DNA from 2 places in the Paenibacillus sp. Marseille-P2973 genome. Region 1 is predicted to be linked to the other one. Evidence: predicted binding sites of a transcription regulator. Region 1 holds the regulator's gene; the other holds the start of a gene.
The links. The regulator Rex, encoded in region 1, represses fermentation and respiration genes when NADH is low (regulators of the CRP and FNR family bind a similar motif). The targets are predictions, from matches to a motif close to TTGTGAAATATTTCACAA.

Region 1 (5,925 bases):
ATACGAACGTCTGGTAATTGACGAAGCGCATCATTTGGAAGAAGTGGCAGGCAAGCATTTGGGACTTCAAATGAAGTATTTTACCGTTGTCCATACGCTCACCCGGCTGTTTAAGGATAGTAAAACCGGACAATTCCCGAATCTGCGCAGTATGCTGCAGCAATCGGGAAGTGAGAAATCTGCGGAATGGTGTTCGGTTATTGACGGATTGTACCCGACCCTTGTGGATGTGAAGGAGAACTGGGATCGGCTGGCCGAGCTGATGTTTACGCTGATGCCTGAACGCAGCGATGCAGCGCCAGGGGATCCTGGACAGTTTGTGCTGCGCTTGCTGCCGCAAAAGAAACCGAAGGCGTGGGATACGCTTACCGCGCTGGAGAATCAAATTTTTGTGGCTATGGGCGACGTTCTCCGCAAAGGCGAGCGGATGATCAACGAGCTTAAGGAAGACGACCATGATTACGGCTATGAGAGCCTGATCACCGATATTAGCGGACTCTTGAAGGATCTCGGAACCGAACGCGACGCGCTGCGATTTTTTATTAAGCTGGAGGACGAGAATACGGTATACTGGATAGAAGGAAACGGTAATTACCGTAGCCGGTCCCTGCAAATTTTCGCGGTTCCGATCGACGTGAGCGCGCAATTGAAGGGTTATTTCTTCGACAAAAAGAAAAGTGTAGTCATGACCTCGGCTACGTTGTCGGTCGACAAATCGTTCCAGTATATGATAGATCAGCTTGGATTAACCGAAGCCGCGGCGGAGGACAGACTGATTACTTCGATGCTGCCTTCCCCGTTCAATTACCGGGAACAGGCGCTGCTGGTCATTCCGCGGGACTTTCCAAGCGTAAAGGGAAGTGTAGGCGACGATCATTTCGTGGCTACTCTGGTTCAGTCCCTTGCCGACACAGCGGTGGTAACGAAGGGCCGTATGATGGTCCTGTTTACATCGTACCGGATGCTGAGGCAGGTATATGATCCTTTGAAGGAGCAGCTGGCCGGACAAGGAATTACCGTGATCGGGCAGGGAATGGATAGCGGAAGCCGGACCAAGCTGACCCGTCGCTTCCAGGGACAACATGCTTCGGTGCTGCTCGGAACGAGCAGCTTCTGGGAAGGCGTGGACATTCCGGGGGAAGCTTTGACGAGTCTCGCTATCGTCCGTCTGCCTTTTCAGCCGCCCAACCACCCGCTTGTGGAGGCAAAGAGCGAACGGCTGCAGCAGCAGAAGAAGAACCCGTTCATGAAGCTGTCCGTTCCGCAAGCCGTCATTCGGTTCAAGCAGGGCTTCGGACGTCTGGTCCGGTCTTCGCAGGACCGCGGGATCGTGGTTGTTTACGATACACGCATCTTGGAATCTTACTACGGGAAATACTTTTTATATTCTTTGCCCGGACCGAAAATGGAGCATATGCCGCTCGGGCAGATGGTTCCGCGAATTTCGGAATGGCTGAACGCAGAGGAACAATAAACGTTCTTCAAATCGCGCCTATTAGGGGGATAACCAAATGAAATCGGAAAAAATTTCTGACGCCGTAGTACGCAGATTGCCGGTGTATTTACGTTTTCTTAATGAACTGAGCCGCCGGGAGGTCCCGACGGTTTCTTCTCAGGAGCTTGGACAAAAGCTGGATCTCAATCCGGCGCAAATCCGTAAGGACCTAGCTTATTTCGGCGACTTTGGCCGGAAGGGGATCGGATATGACGTCTCCTATCTGATCGAGAAAATCCGCCAGATTCTGAACTTGGACCAGCAGATCAACGTGGCTTTGATCGGAGCCGGTAATCTCGGACAAGCATTGTCGAATTACAACGCTTATTTGAAGGACAATATGAAAATCGTCGCCGTATTCGACGCATCCCCTGGTAAAATCGGTACCCAGATCAACAATATCACGATTCAACCGATCGAAGATCTGGTGGATACGGTAAGAGGCAATCAGATCCGGATCGGAATTATTACGGTTCCCGCACCGGAAGCCCAGCGAGTAGCCGACCAGCTTGTGGCCGCTGGAATTGGGGCTATCTTGAATTTTGCGCCCACGATCCTTAAGGTGCCTTCTGAGGTGCGGGTGCATGCGGCCGATTTCACAACCGACTTGATGAGTCTTGCTTATTATTTGAACGGAGGAAAGGAACATTCGGAACATGAATCGGAAATGGTTGATTAAAGACGGAACCTTCGCCGTGCCGGACCGGGAGAAGCCGGTCATTCGCGGATATATGCTGGTAGAAGGCAGCACGATTACTTATATAGGCGAACAGCGCCCGGAAGAAGGCGTGGAGGGCGCCGAAACCTTCGACGGTAAAGGCCTGCTCTTCTTGCCGGGACTCGTCAATACCCATGGTCATGCCGCCATGTCTTTGCTTCGCGGTTATGGGGATGACATGGTGCTTCAAACCTGGCTGCAGGAAAAAATGTGGCCGATGGAAGCTAAATTTACCGGGGAGGATGTCTACCGCGGCACAGCATTGTCCGTTCTGGAAATGCTGAAAGGCGGAACAACGACCTTCCTGGATATGTACGATCACATGGACCAAGTGGCTTCCGTTGTCGAGCAATCGGGGATCCGGGCGGTACTGACGCGCGGAGTCATCGGGCTATGCCCGCCTGACGTTCAGCAGCATAAGCTGGATGAGGCGGTGGCTTTTGCCCGTAATTGGCATGGTAAAGCGGACGGGCGGATTACGACGATGATGTCGCCGCACTCGCCTTATACCTGTCCGCCGGATTATATCGAGAAGATCGTTCAGGCGGCACATGACCTGAATCTGCCGCTGCATACGCATATGTCGGAAACACGGGCCGAGGTCGAGCAGAACGTAGCGGATTACGGATTGCGTCCGGTTCAGCATTTGTTAAACCTGGGATTGTTCAGCCGTCCGGCACTTTTGGCACATGCTGTGCATTTGACGGATGAGGAGATCGAAATTTTGGCGGCGCACAATGTGGCCGTTTCCCATAACCCGGGCAGCAATCTCAAACTGGCAAGTGGAGTTGCCCGCGTACCGGACCTGCTTAAAGCGGGCGTAACCGTATCATTGGGCACAGACGGACCAGCAAGCAATAATAACCTAGATATGTTCGAGGAAATCCGCCTGGCAGCTCTTATTCACAAAGGAGTCTCGGGCGACCCGACCGCGGTTCCGGCCGCGGAAGCGCTCAGAATGGGTACGGAATACGGTGCGAAATCGCTCTTCCTTCAAGACACGGGCAGGCTGGCCGCGGGCATGAAGGCGGACTTCATCGCGCTGAATACAGAGCAAGCCCATTTCTTGCCACGGACGGATTATATTTCCCATGCCGTTTACTCGGCGGGTTCGAAGGATGTCGAGCATGTTTGGGTGAACGGTAAGCAGGTAGTTAAGCACGGAGCTTGTCTGACACTTGACGAGGAGAAGGTCCGGTTTGAAGCCCAGGCTGCCTTTGAGGGCCTGTTAGGCCGATAACATGCCGCAGGGTATGAAAGAGAAACCGGAATAAGCCGGCATCGGGGAAAGGAAGAGTAGGTTGAAGAACAGAACCAAATGGATCCTGCTCTCCATTGTGATTTTGGTGCTGGTGCTCATTGGCCTTCACCGCTTTTATCTGTATGTCCACGAGGATATATGGCAAGGAGAGAATGAAGCCGTTCAACGGGCCAGACAGGAAACCGGACTGACCGAAGCCGAAAAAGTGTGGAAATCGGTCTGGGACAAAGTATGCTGGGTAGTGGAAGGCAAGGATGCAGACGGACAAGAGATCATGGTCTGGCTGCCGGAGGGCGGGCAGGCTGAAGTAAAGCCGCTGTCCGAGGGCGTATCGGAAAGCCAAGTCCGTACAATCATACATGATCAATATCCCGGTATTGAAGTCGTGCGGCTTATGCCGGGTATCTACAACAATGAATTGGTGTGGCAGCTATTTTATAAGGAAAAGGCGCATCATTATTACCGTTTTTTCCGGTTTAGCGACGGCCAGGCATTGGAAGAGGTATTTACATTGCCGAACCGGTAAATGTTGCATAAGAAATAATAACAGCCTTGCGCTGAATTCATGGACCTGTCAAGCGGTCCGTGCTTCAGTGCAAGGCTGTTTTTAGAGGTTGTTCAAAAAGTCATCTTTCCAAGACGAAGGGGATCATGAAGCGGATTCGACGTCGAATCTTGAATTCAGCCGGGCCTTCCGTTGCTCACGTACCCCATGAGCAAATGCTTACGAAGTCGTTTTCTACGAAAACGTTTAGCTCCGCTACTCAGTCCCTAACTTCATCCAACCTAAAGCGTTTTGCAAAAACGCACTTCGAAAGCATACGCCTCGGTCCTGCAAACCTGACTTTTTGAACATGCACTTTTATAAAAATTTTAAATATATTCACAACTTTATTCGAAAATGTATATACGATGTGATATACTCATATTTGTAAGTTTGATATATATACTAATGTGGTTTGAATGTATTATTTGATATATGAATTTAATATTACATCAAGGGGGATTATGCCGTGAAATTGCGCGTTGGACCAATTATCGCGAGCGTGGCTGTTTCCGCGACTCTATTATTCGGAGGATGGTTTGCCTATAAGCAATGGGCTGTCGAGAGCCCGTTTGAAAATAAATTGAATCAATACGAGGGTGTGAAGAGCGTTCAAACAGATATTACCCAGAAACAGGCCCTGGTGAAACTTAATTTAGAACCGGGAACCGATTTTGGCAGTCTGGTGAAGCAAATTCAGAATGACGGCCGCAAGTGGATCGGAAATCGGGAGTTGAAGCTGGAAGTGCAAGATAACGCATCTCAGGAGCTTAACGATTTGTGGGAAGAGGCGTTGTTCCCGATCGCGCAGGCGATGGAAAATAAAGAGTATACCGGTATTACCGACACTCTGGATAAATTGCGGGAAAAAGACAGCAACTTGTCAGCCAAGGCTGAAATGGACGATCGGAACGTCTATATTACGTTGAGTGATGGACAAGCGAGCAAATTTATTATTTTACCTCGCGTATCGCAGAATATGGGGGTGTGGCCGAATGCGTAAGTGGATGCTGGAGCTGGCGGCCGGGTTTGTACCCGTCCTGTTCATTTTCCTCGCTTTTATCGGATATAATGTCATTCCGCTGCTTGTCGGCATAGTTATGCTGGGGGCATTGTTCGCGGCGGTCAAGATGCGCGGCGGCATCGTTGCCACGGCTTCCCAGGAACGTAAACGCAAAAAAATCGGCTCGTCCAATTTGACTTTCGACGAAATCGGCGGGCAAGACAGCGCCAAGCAGGAATTGCGTGAAGCGCTTGATTTTATGGTTCGGCATGAAGAAATCAAAAAATTCGGCATTCGGCCGATCAAAGGGATTTTGCTGACGGGGCCTCCGGGAACCGGTAAAACCTTGATGGCCAAGGCTGCGGCTCAGTATACAAATGCCGTGTTCGTTGCGGCATCGGGTAGTGAATTCGTAGAGATGTATGTAGGGGTCGGCGCCAGCCGGATCCGAGACTTGTTCAAAGATGCGCGCACTCGCGCGGCTAAGGAAAATAAAGAGAACGCCGTCATTTTTATCGACGAAATCGATGTGATCGGCGGCAAGCGGGAAGGCGGCCAACAGCGCGAGTATGATCAAACGCTGAATCAGCTGTTGACCGAGATGGACGGTATTTATACGTCCGAAACACCGCGTATCCTGCTGATTGCGGCAACCAACCGTAAAGAGATGCTGGACAGCGCTCTGCTGCGTCCAGGCCGGTTCGACCGCCATATTCAGGTCGATCTGCCCGACAAGAAGGGACGCCGTCACATCCTTGAGCTGCATGCTAAGAACAAACCAATTGCGTCCGACGTCAATCTGGAGAAGGTTGCCGAGGAATCGTACGGATTCTCCGGCGCCCAGCTCGAGAGCGTCATGAATGAAGCGGCGATTTACGCTATGCGTGATGAGAGTAGCGTGATT
Region 2 (5,925 bases), on a different contig from region 1:
CCGGCCCATTCCGCGAATCTCCAAATCCACGCCCTCCAAGGAAGGCTTGGCTCCCGATTCTATCGCATCATCTTCACCTTGGCCACCATCAGCCTGGCTTTCCTCAGCCTCATGTTTCACGCCCAATCCCCGCAGCACCAATGTGCTTTGCGGCGTCCAGCGCAAATCGGCTCCCGCCGGAACCGGCGCCGTCTTAGACGCCTCTTCCTCCGCTGCGGCGATGATAGATTCCATCGCTGCGCCAGCCTCTTTGCCGTCGAGGGTCGCGTGATAATCCGCGCCGACCATCCGCACCGGCAAGAAGTACTCCGGCGCCAAAATCAGCACCGTCAGCGCGGGCAGCAGCTCGATCCGGCCCTCTACCAGCGGCAGTCCCAAGCTTACGGCCACGGAGGCTACGGACAGCATTGTAAAGAAATCCAGCGCAAACGAAGACAGAAACGCCACGCGGAGCGTCCGCATCGTTGCAGAACGATAGGAATCGCTGACCCGCTCGATGGAATCAATGTGCGTTTTGCTGCGCCCCAGAAATTTCAGCGTCTCCAACCCGCGCAGCGAATCGACGAAATGATTCGACAGCGTACGGTAAGTTTGCCATTGCCGCTCCGTCTGTTTGCGGGCAGCCAAACCGATCAGAATCATAAAAATGATCAGAATCGGCAACGTCACCAATAAGATGACCGCCGAGGTTTTGTTCAGGGTAAAGACGTACAGCCAAACCAGCGCCGGGGTGATCCCCGTCGCCAGCATCCGCGGCAGAAAGAGCTCCAGGTAGTTACGAAATTTCGTTACGCCCTCAAGAACGAGGGTAACGAGATTGCCCGTACCTTCCTGCCCGGCAAACCGGGGCCCAAGTTCAAACAGCTTGGACAGCACTTGCTTCCGCAGGGATTGCCCGGTCTGCTCGGCAAACCGGTAGGCCGTCTTCTGCATCAGCACTCCACATCCCTGCCGGACCATAAAAGCAAGCAGGAACATGCCGATTCCACCGGCCTGTTCCTGCAGCTTAGCGCCGGCAAACAGGGCGGAGATGACCTCCGCCAGCCATTTAGCCTGCAATATAATTGCTATTGTTTGAATCAGGGTCAAGCCCGCCATAACGGCCATTACCGGCTTGATCCCTTTGTATTTCATTAGTCCCTGGCCCATTAGTACTCCAAATGCTCCTTTTCGTGAACACGTTTATGGAAAACAAAGTAGCTCCAGATCTGATATCCCAGTACGAACGGCAGCAGTGTCAAAGCAACGATCGTCATAACCTTCAACGAGTAATGACCGGAGGCCGCGTTATGAATCGTAAGCGAAAATGCCTCACTAATCGAGCTGACCATCACCCGAGGGAACAACCCGACGAATACGCCCGAGATCGAAAGCACGGTCAGAGCGCCCGTCATGCCGAATGCCCACCCGTCTTTGCGCTTGGTCATGAACATTCCCGCAAGCAGGAAGCAGACCAGACCCACTACGGCCATCAAACCGAGAGGCAAAGCTCGAACTTCGAATACATCCGTCTGGAAGTAAGTCATGACAGCAAAGATGACGAACAAGGCGGCCAGCGGAATCAGCAGCTTATGTGCCAGCTTCCGGGCGCGATCCCGTAAATCTCCGGTCGTGCGCAGCGAGGTGAACATGAGGCCATGCACCAGGCAAAGCACAACTACGGTAATACCGCCTACTAATGTATATATATTAACCATATCGAACAGTCCAGCCTTCATTTCCATGTCGCCGTCAATCGGCAAGCCCTTAAGCAGGCCGGAGAAAACGACGCCGAGCAGGAACGGAGGCAGCAGGCTGCCGAGGAAAATAGCGACATCCCACGTTCCCTTCCACTTTCCATTGTCGACTTTTCCGCGGAATTCAAACGCTACCCCGCGCGCAATTAAGGCAAGCAGAAGAACTACGAGCGGAGTATAGTATCCGCTGAACATGGTGGCGTACCAGTTCGGGAATGCCGCGAACATCGCACCCCCGGCGGTCAGCAGCCACACCTCGTTAGCGTCCCAGAACGGACCGATCGAGTTAATCAGGACGCGGCGCTCCATATCATTCTTGGCGAGAAAACGGGTACTCATTCCGACCCCGAAGTCAAATCCTTCAAGGAAGAAGAAACCGATGAACAATACGGCCACTAACACAAACCAGAGTTCATTAAGAGACATGGTGGTATCCCTCCTTCGAGAATGGATCTGACGAATGGTCATCAGAAGCGGCTATGGCGTTCGGACCCTTCTTGATTGTTTTCACGAACAGGTAAACCATCACGATAGCCAATGCAGTGTAAATTAAGCAATAAGCAATCAGGGAGAACAGCAGCTGCCCCGATGTAACGCTTGGCGAAATGCTGTCTTTCGTTTGCATCAATCCGAATACCGTCCAAGGCTGACGCCCGAATTCTGTCATAACCCAGCCCGCCGTATTGGCGATAAACGGAAGCGAGATCGCCCAAAGCATGCAACGGTAGAAAAATTTATTCGGCTGCTCCAGTTTTTTGCGCCATGCCAGATAGGCGCCGTACATCCCAAGCACAATCATCAGACATCCGGCGGCAATCATAATCCGGAAGCTCCAGAAGGTCGTGCGTACCGGAGGAATATAGTCCCCGGGACCATAAGTTTGTTCATACTCCGCCTGCAGCTGATGCATGCCTTTGACTTCGCCCGAGAACGAACTGTACGACAAGAAGCTGAGCAGATAAGGAATCTTGATTTCAAAATTGTTCTTTTCATTTTCAGAATCGATATGTGCATAAACCGTCCAAGGTGCAGGGTCGCCGCTCTTGCCCCACAAGCCTTCGGAAGCCGCCATTTTCATCGGTTGCGTTTCTACCAGATATTGCGCCTGCTGGTGCCCGAACAACGCGGTGGAGAAAGAAGCCACCAGGCCGACAATGACCGCAATCGTGAACGACTTTTTGAAAAATTGAACATCCTGCTTACGCAACAATTTATAGGCACTGATGCCGGTAATCATAAACGCGCCGGTGGCGAATGCACCGAGCACGGTATGCGGAAATTCTACCCACAACTGGCCGTTGCCGATCAAGGCGAAGAAATCATTCATTTCTGCGCGTCCGTTGTTGATCTCGAAGCCAACCGGTCTTTGCATGAACGAGTTGGCGGCCAGAATCCAGAACGCCGACATGGTCGTTCCGAGCGCTACCAGCCAAATGCAGAGCAAATGGACTTTTTTGGACAAGCGGTCCCAACCGAAGATCCACAATCCGATAAAAGTAGACTCCATAAAGAAAGCAAACAGGGCTTCCACCGCCAGAGGCGCTCCGAAAACGTCGCCTACAAACCGTGAATAGTCCGACCAGTTCATGCCGAACTGGAATTCTTGAATAATCCCCGTGACGACGCCCACCGCAAAGTTAATGAGGAATAGCTTGCCCCAGAACTTTGCCATCTTCTTGTATTCCTCTTTGCCTTTGACGACATACATCGTTTCCATGATGGCGATCAGAAGAACCAGACCGATGGACAAAGGCACGAAGAAGAAGTGAAAAATCGTCGTCGCCGCAAATTGAAGTCTCGCAAGCACTAACGGATCCATAATTTTTCTTCCCTACTTTCTTCAAACAAGATTAATTCTTAACTAATGTGAATTCTATCACGGAATTATGAAGATAGACGGGTAAAAAGTAATAATTTTGTGACAAGAATCACATGATAGATGTCACATTAGTGAACAAAGTCCTAAAAGCCCAGTGCTGGCGCGACTTTGCTTCTTATTTGTAGGGTTGTGAAAAAAATGTGTCAGCTAGTCACTGCTTTGGATTTCCGTCCGTCCAGCATGTGCCGGATCGTCAGCACGGGGTGGGACCACAGCATGCGGGGACCGGAATAGCGCATTACTTCCTTAATCATTTCTCGGGGATCCGGAGCATAGCAATGAACCGGACAGTCCACACAGGTGGACTTCTCTTCCCCGAAACGGCAGTAAGTCAGCCGGTTCATCGCATAACGGTGCAGCTCGCGGCAATCTTGGCATAAACCGCCTTCCTTCGTAACCTCTCTGTGCTTTCCTTTGCAAAAAATCAAAATCATATGCCCGACGGTTGCCTTCTCCCGGCTGATTCTAGGCCCGGCCTGGCGTCGTTCCTGCCCCGAGCCTTTAGTCAATGTGTCCATTTCCAACCCCCGCTTAAGTAATGTGAATTTGTGGGATAACCTCTGCCTTTTTCGTAAAAAATCCTAATTTGTGTTGCACGGGCTCCCTCACGGCAATTTAACGGAAAATGCTCTTTGCCATAAAACCCAGTTGGCCGCAAGCAGCAACGCTGCATATACATATACGCCAAAGCTGACCAAAGTCGCCGCATAATGCACCAGAGCGAAGCCCCCCAGAAGCAGCATCAGCGGAATCATGCGCATACCTTCACCCTGCTGCGCTGTTTCCAACCGTTCGGAGAATGGCAGCGCCTTGCTCAGATAAGCAAAACTAAGCACGGAATAGGCTAAGATAGCGAGGCCGGCCACAATCAAATCGGGTACAATTTCGGCCCCGAAAAGGATGACAAACACGACGGCCTCTACCGCATACAGAGGCAAAATGAGCCGGACCACAGCCGCCATCAGGGTTCCCCGGTATACCGGAACGCGATCGCCGATCGGCAGAACCCGGTAAATCCATGCCGCCTTGTAGCTGCGCGAATATTTCAGCATCAATATGACGTTCGGAACCAACAGGGCGCAAAAGTAAATGAACAGATGCAGCTTCGTCCCCGGTAATCCGGATAATCCGCGTTCCCTGCCGCTCGTAAACAAAAAGATGAAAGGGAAGATCAGCGAGAAGCCGATAGAGGGGTACACTTTAAGCTTAAATTCCCGTTCATTCCCCATCATCGTCCAGGCAAATCTGAAAAATACCTCTTCTTGCGGACTTGAGCCTAGCAAATGTGAAATGGATTTCAGCCATTTTCCGGCGCCTTCCTTTTTACGGCTCCCCGGGTCAGCAAGCTTTTGCAAATTCCTTTCCAGCGACGGCATCAGTTTAATGTACAACAGAAATGTCAGGATCGGCACGCATAAAGCCAGCAGCGAAAACAAAAGGTACGATATACTGTTGTCTCCGTGCAGCAGTGTCTCAAACGGCGCGCCGAACCAAACCGGGACGATGACAAATTGCCACCATTTCGGCTGAAACACCGCTTGCTGCAAATCAACAAAGTCGAAGAGCCTGATAAGCAACTGATACCCCAGCGCGATAACGATGGTGAGTCCGATTTGCACATAGTTGATGAAGTCCTTCAGCTTCTCGCCATCAAAAAATTTAAGCACAGCCAGGTAAATCAACGCCGTAATCACGACGATTAAGAGGTCCATCAAAATTAACTCGGCCACGAACAGCAGAAAGAATCCTATTCCATGCCGGACGAGTCCTACACCCAGCGGAACGATCGCAATTGCCCCTGTCAGGAAAAACATATAGAAGCAGATATGCAGCATCTTGGCCATCGCAATCGTTCTGCGGTTCACCGGCTTCGTGGACAAAATGTTCCGGTCCCGGATATCCAGCAGCACGGATGAGAAATCTGAAATCAGTGAGGTCATGATCATAAACATGAATATGCCGAAAATCAGGCTCATCTGAAAAATAAAGTTGTCGCCGAGCCCCACAAACATGGAGCTGAACGCACCGAAAATCAGATACAGCCACAAAGAGCTGAAAAACTGGTTTTTCTCCGTTCCGTTTATCTTTCCGCGGTCAGCCTGATCTTTGTTCCTGGCCTTGCCGATAATAGTGGGCACTCTTCTACCGTCCATCGTCAGCTTGATTTGGAGAATGCGGCGCATCACGGGGTAATCTACTCCAAATTTTCCGAAGACGCCTTTGAACCGGTCCAGCACCCATAACGTTCTCATCTCTTTCATCGGCTACACCTCTTGCACGATCGCCACAAATTGCTCCGCGATCTCTTGA

Region 2: a site for Rex is predicted at 3,653-3,670, ahead of KB559_RS16175 (cytochrome ubiquinol oxidase subunit I). Genes of this name have one in related genera too.

The regions. Positions count from the first base shown of each region.
Region 1 is NZ_JAGQEH010000002.1:576,324-582,248, reverse strand. Features, by position in the region: gene dinG (ATP-dependent DNA helicase DinG) at 1-1,474, shown strand, start outside; gene KB559_RS06230 (redox-sensing transcriptional repressor Rex) at 1,512-2,174, shown strand; gene KB559_RS06225 (amidohydrolase) at 2,152-3,453, shown strand; gene KB559_RS06220 (cell wall elongation regulator TseB-like domain-containing protein) at 3,515-4,000, shown strand; gene KB559_RS06215 (hypothetical protein) at 4,488-5,021, shown strand; gene KB559_RS06210 (AAA family ATPase) at 5,014-5,925, shown strand, end outside.
Region 2 is NZ_JAGQEH010000008.1:2,838-8,762, forward strand. Features, by position in the region: gene cydD (thiol reductant ABC exporter subunit CydD) at 1-1,149, opposite strand, end outside; gene cydB (cytochrome d ubiquinol oxidase subunit II) at 1,149-2,162, opposite strand; gene KB559_RS16175 (cytochrome ubiquinol oxidase subunit I) at 2,152-3,555, opposite strand; gene KB559_RS16180 (nitrous oxide-stimulated promoter family protein) at 3,759-4,133, opposite strand; gene KB559_RS16185 (hypothetical protein) at 4,221-5,876, opposite strand; gene KB559_RS16190 (ABC transporter ATP-binding protein) at 5,880-5,925, opposite strand, start outside.